Regions from separate parts of the Kitasatospora arboriphila genome, predicted to be linked through region 1. Evidence: riboswitches for the same ligand, from Rfam matches in the RefSeq annotation. Region 1 holds a riboswitch; the other holds the start of a gene.
What was found. A riboswitch is a leader RNA that binds a small molecule or an ion and turns the genes downstream of it on or off. The one in region 1 is predicted to bind cyclic di-AMP.
Positions count from the first base shown of each region.

Region 2: another riboswitch for cyclic di-AMP. It lies ahead of ABD353_RS38025 (M23 family metallopeptidase); the one in region 1 lies ahead of ABD353_RS03095 (transglycosylase family protein).

Region 1 covers NZ_BAAALD010000003.1:176,121-179,510, forward strand. The annotation lists gene ABD353_RS03090 (hypothetical protein) at 104-307, opposite strand; gene ABD353_RS03095 (transglycosylase family protein) at 481-1,683, opposite strand; cyclic di-AMP (ydaO/yuaA leader) riboswitch at 1,668-1,866, opposite strand; gene ABD353_RS03100 (hypothetical protein) at 2,133-2,318, opposite strand; gene ABD353_RS03105 (hypothetical protein) at 2,461-3,390, shown strand, end outside.
Region 2 covers NZ_BAAALD010000158.1:4,241-7,630, reverse strand. The annotation lists gene ABD353_RS38045 (TetR/AcrR family transcriptional regulator) at 1-154, opposite strand, end outside; gene ABD353_RS38040 (alpha/beta fold hydrolase) at 154-990, opposite strand; gene ABD353_RS38035 (tautomerase family protein) at 1,139-1,348, shown strand; gene ABD353_RS38030 (YiaA/YiaB family inner membrane protein) at 1,375-1,665, opposite strand; cyclic di-AMP (ydaO/yuaA leader) riboswitch at 1,891-2,051, shown strand; gene ABD353_RS38025 (M23 family metallopeptidase) at 2,061-2,831, shown strand; gene ABD353_RS38020 (hypothetical protein) at 2,863-3,390, opposite strand, start outside.

The sequences.
Region 1 (3,390 bases):
CGGGGCAACCATTCAGGGGCGCGGGCAACGACCCAGGGGCGCGTGGGGGCACCTGGTGGTCGGCCCGGCGCCCCTGGCGGCTGATCCCCCCTGGGCGTGTGCCTCAGCCTTCTTCGACGGTGCGGTGGGGGCGGGTGGTGCGTTCGGCGTCGGCGGCGTCGCCGGTGCGGGCCTCGGTGCGGCGGCTGCGGGCCAGGTAGTCGCGGACGATCAGCTCCACCGCGTCCTGCGGGTTGCCCGCCCCGACGGCCAGCATGACCTCGATCGCCAGATCGGCGTCCAGCGTGACGGTGACCTTCGCTGCCATGGCGGCTCCTCAACTCCGTGGGAGCGTCAGCCTATCCGCGCGGGCAGGCCGCAGCCCCGGGGCGGCGGGAGGCCGCTCCGGGGCTGCGGAGGGGGAGAGGAGCGCCCGGGCCGAGGGACCCAGGTACGGCTTCGGGCGCCTGCCCCGGCGTGTGTGACGCCGGGAGGGGCGGTTCAGACCCGGCCGGCGAAGTCCGGGGCCCAGTTGGCGATGGTCTGGACGCGGACGCCGGCGCTCGGGTTGGCGGCCTCGACGTACTTGCCGTCGCCGATGTAGAGCGCGACGTGGTGCACGCCGGAGTTGCTGCCGTTGTTGGACCAGAACAGCAGGTCGCCCGGCTGCAGGTTGTCCAGCGAGACGCGGGTCGAGTAGTCGGCCTGGTCGGCGGCGACGCGCGGGACGGAGATGCCCGCGGCGCGCAGCGCGGCCTGGGTGAGGCCGGAGCAGTCCCAGCCGCCGTTGCCGGTGCCGCCGTAGATGTAGGCCTGGCCCACCTTGGAGAGCGCGAAGTTGACCGCGGCGGCCTTGGAGCCGGTGGCGGTCTGCGCGGTCGTGGTGGTGGTGCTCGCCTTGACCGCGGTGGTCGCCGGCTTGGCGGCGGCCGGGGCGGCCTGGGCCGGGGTGGAGGACGCCTTGGCGGGGGTGCCCAGCGACAGCTTCTGGCCCGGGTAGATGGTGTGCGGACCGTTCTTCAGGACCGACTTGTTGATCTCGTAGAGCTTCTGCCAGCCGCCCTGGACGTGGTTGTGCTCGGCGATGGTCGACAGCCAGTCGCCGGCCCGCACGGTGTAGGTGGCGCCGTGGCTCCACTGGCCCTGCCGGGACTTCTGGCCCTGCCAGGCCTTGCCGTCCTGCGAGGTGCCGGTGGAGGCGGTCGAGCCGGTGGAGGCGGCCGGCGCGGCCGGCGCGGCCGGGGCGGCCGGCTTGGCGGGGGTGGTGGCCGCCGGGGCCGGGGTGGAGGCGGAGCCGCCGGTGTTGATCTCGGGGGCCGGACCGCCCTTGGTCAGGCCGGCCTTGACGGAGCAGACGGGCCAGGCGCCGGGGCCCTGGACGGCCAGCACCTTCTCGGCGACGGCGATCTGCTGGTCCTTGGTGGCCAGGTCGGCGCGGGAGGCGTAGCTGCCGCCGCCGAAGGAGGTCCAGGTGCTGTTGGTGAACTGGAGGCCGCCGTAGAAGCCGTTGCCGGTGTTGATGTGCCAGTCGCCGGAGGACTCGCACTGGGCGACCTTGTCCCAGGTGGAGACCGAGGCGGCGGAGGCGGTGCCGGCGGCCAGCGACGGGATGCTGAGGCCGATGCCGACGACGCCGGTGGTGGCGAGAATGCGGCGGCCGCGCTTGGAGTTGATGGACAGCATGAAGCAGCGTTCCTCTCCCACGCCTGCGAGGTGAGCTGTCGGATTCGGGCTGGAGTTGCCCGGCCGCGCGCGCAGGATCCGGCGATCCCTCGCCGTTTCCGCGCGTGCGGCTTCACCCCAAGCCGGGGAGCGGTGCTGGACCGCTCCCGGGCGACTTACCTGGTTCCCCCGCCCCTGCCGAAGTGCGTTTCGCATTGCCAGTCGGACCGCCGGCAGGACTCGGCGTTCGGGCCAACTGGGTCCGTGTGACCACGAACGTGGGAGGACATTAGACAGAGTTAAGTTCAAACCGCAAACATGTGTGATGCCGGTCACAGCCGATCTTGGTATATTCCATGATCGACCCCTTGATCTTTTCGTGATCGACTTCTGTCGATTTCCGGCAAGGCCCTTCCGGGAAAACCGGCCTGTTTATGCTTCAGGACGGGGGGCCGGGCGACGGCCCGGGGGAGGGGTCGACCGCTCATGGATCACCACGGGCAGCACCGGGAGGCGGAGTCCGGCGGAGTGCCGCGACGGCCGGCGCCGCACCGCCGGGTCGGCCGGCGCAGGATGCTCGTCTGGCTCGGGATCTCCACCGCCGCGGCCGCGGTCGGCGGCGGCGAGTTGGCCCGCCGTGCGCTCGCCTCGTCGGCCGCGCCGGCGTCGGCGGCCACGCCCCTCCCCGCGGCCTCCGGAGGGCCCTCTGCCGGGCATGCGCGGGCTGCCCCGGCTCCTGTCGACCCCTCGCCCTCCCCGGTCGATCTGACGGGCCGCCGCTGGTCCGACCCGGCGGGCTGGGGCGGCGCCGTCCCCGGGGTGAGGAGCGCCGTCAGGATCGCCGACCGCGTCCTGCTGGACGCCGACGCGTCGATCGGCTCCCTGGTGGTCGAGCCGGGCGGCTCGCTGGTCTTCGCCCCCGGGCGCAGCCTCACGCTCTCCTCCGCGGGCGCCGTGGAGGTCCGCGGCGTCCTGGCGCTGGCCCCGGCGGACGGCTCCGTGCACACCCTGAGATTTCCGTCCGTAAACGAACAAAGCTTCCGCGGCGGCGGCATGACGGTGGTGGAGGGGGACACCGGGCTCTGGGTGACCGGCACCGGCTACCTGCGGCTGGACGGCGCCGCCAAGACCGCCTGGGTCCGCGCCGCCGCCGCGCTGCGGGCCGGCGACACCGAGCTGCGGCTGGCCGAGCCGCCCGTCGGCTGGCGGGCGGGCGACGAGCTGGCCGTCACGCCGACCGGACCCCCGAGCGAGGACGAATTCTCCACCCGGTACGATCTGTGCACGATCAGACGGGTCGACGGCAAGACCGTCACGCTGACCGCACCCCTGGCACACCCGCACCCGCGGGTGACCGCCGGCGGCGGCGTCGCGGTCGGCGCCGAGGTGCTCAACCTGACCCGCAGCGTCCGGATCGAGGGCACCGCCGAGGGCCGTGCCCACGTCCACCTGACCAGCTCGCGCCGGGCCGACGTCCGGCACGCCGCGCTGCGCTGGCTCGGCCCGCGGCAGCCGGGCAAGGAGACCTGGAACGGCTCGCCGGTCACCGAGCCCGTGCTCGGCCGGTACGGCCTGCACTTCCACATGCTCGGCGACACCTCCCGCGGCACCGTCGTCGAGGGCGTGGTGGTCCGCGACAGCGGCAGCCACGCCTTCGTCCCGCACGCCAGCCACGGCATCACCTTCCGCAGCTGCATCAGCCACAACACCTGGGAGGACGCCTACTGGTGGGACGGCCCGCTGGACACC
Region 2 (3,390 bases), on a different contig from region 1:
CGAGGCCGCCGGTGACGTGCTTGTAGAGCGAGGGGGTGGCCACCCCGGCCCGGCCGGCGACCGCGGCCAGGGTGAGGGCCTCCGGGCCCTGCTCGTCGACGAGTTCCAGCGCGCGGTCGACGACGGCGGCGGGGGTCAGTCCGGCCCGGGGCATCAGGCGACCTCGTTCACTTCGGCCAGGAAGGGCAGCAGGGCGTCGGCGGTGGCCTGCGGGTACCCGGCCATCGGGTAGTGGCCGCCGCCCTCGATGATCACCATACGCCCCCGCAGTGCCGAGGCCTGCCGCTCGGCGAGCGCCGCCGGGTCGGGGAAGTCCGGGTCCCGGCTGCCCATGACGACCAGCGCCGGGCACTGCACGTCCGCGCCCCAGCCGGTCGGCGCGGAGTCGCCGCGGACGTAGCCGCGGACCGCCCGGCGGCGCCCCGGCTGCTTCAGCGCGGCGACCAGCCGGGCCCGCTGGGCATCGAAGTCCGCGGGCCGCGCGGTCGGGAAGTAGAACTTCTGCGCGGCGCCCCACAGCCCGGGGAACCAGGTGACGGCCGGGGCGAGCAGGCCGACCATGGCCTTCTGCAGCAGGTTCGGCGGGAAGTTCTCGAAGAAGGCGTCGACCAGGACGATCCCGGCGACCCGCTCCGGGGCGTCCGCGGCGACCCGGACGACGGTGGCGCCGGTGTACGAGCTGCCCACCAGGACGGCGCGGTCGATGCCCAGGTGGTCGAGCAGGGCGCGGACGTCGCCGGCGATCGCGGTCGGCGAGTAGTCGTCCCACGCGGCCGAGGACTCGCCCATGCCGCGCAGGTCCATGGTGACCACCCGGTGTCCGGCGGCGGTGAGCAGCGGGTGCAGGTGCCGGTAGGCCGACCGCAGGTCGAGCATCCCGGGCAGCAGGACGACGGGGGTGCCCGTGCCCTGCTCGGTGTCGTCGTACGCCAGGCGGCCGCCGGGGACGTCCAGGTGGCGGGTCTGCAGGGCGTGCTGGGTGTCGTTCACGGCCGGCCTCCTTGGCCTCGCTGACGCGGCTGATTGCCCGTAGCCATAAAGCTACGGCTAATAGCCTTAGCCGTCAAGGGCGGCGCGGCGGCTCGTGCCGGCTGCGGTAGCTTTCGGCGACCGCGGGAACCGAGAGACCGGAGGCGTCATGCCCCTCATCACCGTCAAGCAGCTGGCCGGCCGCACCGAGGAGCAGCGCGCCGAGATCGCCCGCGAGCTCACCGCCGCCTACGCCCGGGCGACCGGCATGGACCCGGAGAAGGTCTGGGTCGTCGTCGAGGAGATCCCGGCCGAGAACTGGGCGGCCGGCGGCGAGACCTTCGCCGCCAAGCAGGCCCGGGCCGCCTCCGCCGGCTGACCGCCGCGGGCCGGGCCCGCGGGGGCTCAGAGGTTGTCGGCCCGGAACGGGTCGTGTTCGGCCAGCAGCTTGTCCAGCCTGGCCTGGTCCACCCGGGACACCAGCTCGCCGGCGTCCTGGCGGTCGCGGACCACCTTGGCCAGCGTGAACGAGGACGTGATCACGTACAGCAGGGCGACCGCCAGGAAGGCGCGCATCCAGGCGTCCACCGGGAGGCGGGCGATCCCGATCGCCAGGGCGGCCGTGGCGAGGGCGAAGGACAGGACGGCCTGCACGTAGTAGGCGGCCGTGGTGCGGGACTGCATCGGTGCGCTCATGCCTTGCAGGGTCCCGGAGCGGGCACCGGCCCGCATGAGTACGGATACTCACCCCGAGGGGGGCGATCACCCTCCGTCAGGGGCGGATTCACAATCTATGGCAAATCGCCCATCCTGCGCGTAGCCCTTACGAATCCACCGTCGCAGACGCTTGGAATCAAGGCGTGCCTAGCATTAACGTTTGATAACGCAGCGCGGTCGGCAACGCCGTACCGACACGGCACCGTGCGCGTGTCGCTCAATCCCGCGGCTGCCTTCGCCGGTGGTCACGGGAGCCGGGGAACCACCTTCCTTGGGGTGAATCGGCCGGGCCGGTGGCCCAGCCGTAGGAGACCTTCCTGCTCCGAACCCGTCAGCTAACCCGGTCGGCGAGGGAAGGAAAGGAGTGCGCCCCCGTGGCGTCGACGCACTCGGCGGACTCCACCGCCGCAGCCACCCAGCTCCTCGACCACCCCTGGGAGCAGGCCGACCAGGCCCGCCACCGGATGCCCCGGCAGACCAGGGGCGGCAGCCCGCTGCTGGGCGTCACCGCCACCGTGGCCGCCACCCTCGGCGCCGCCGGCATGACCGCGGCCGCCCCCGGCCCGGCCGCCGCGGCCGAACCCGCCGTGAGCGCGCCCGACCAGGCCGCCGACTCCGCCGACCCGGGCCTCGCCCTCTTCGCCCGCATCCAGCAGCAGGCCGACCACCGCACCGCCGCCGACGAGGCCGCCCGCCTCGCCGCCGCGCAGGAGGCCGAGGCCCGCCGCGCCGCCCAGGCCGCCGTCGAGGCCACCGCCCTCGCCCTGCCGACCACCGGCTACACCCTCGGCGCCCAGTACGGCCCCGGCGGCCACTGGGCCCACCTGCACACCGGCCTCGACTTCCAGGCCGCCACCGGCACCCCGGTCACCGCCGTCGGCAACGGCACCGTCACCTCGGCCGGCTGGGCCGGCTCCTACGGCTACCGGATCGTCGAGACCCTGCCCGACGGCACCGAGGTCTGGTACTGCCACCTCAACCGGCTCGCGGTCACCGACGGCCCGGTCGAGCGCGGCACCGTCCTCGGCACGGTCGGCGCCACCGGCAGCGTCACCACCCCCCGCCTCCACCTCGAGATCCGCCCCGCCGGCGGCGCCCCCGTCGACCCCCTCGGCTGGCTCCGCTCCCACGGCGTCCAGCCCTGAGAAGTCCTTTCCCGGGTGCCCCCGCGCGCCCCTATTGCTCCTCCTGGCGGGCTGCGGCGTAGGCCTCCAGTTCGGCGGTGCCGGGTTCGGGGGCCAGGTCGGGGTAGTCGGTGAGCAGCAGGGCCGGCAGCCCCGGGACGGTCCACTGCCCGCACAGCCACAGCGCGACGTCCGCCACGACCTGCTCGAAGTCCTCGAACTCCCCCCGCAGCTCGTACGGCATCGGCTCGCCCTGCGCGGTCAGCGCCGCCAGGTTCCGGTAGCTGCGCTGCATCAGCCCGTACTCCAGCAGCCGCCGCGCCCCGTCCGTCGCCATGCCGATCGACAGCAGGTGCGCCTCGCCCCAGCCGAGTGCCGCGTCCGCCCCGGTCATCGGGTCCAGTGCGCCGCCGTCGACCAGGGCCGCGTACGCCGCCGCCCGGTCCTCGGGCTCCAGGGCGCGGAAGCCGTCCAGCCAGGCCCGCACCGCGTCGGTGTCCGCGGTGTCCACCCCGTCCGCCCGCAGCAGCAGCGTGTAGAGCCGGGGCCAGGTCAGCAGCTGCGGCCGCCGCAGCAGCGT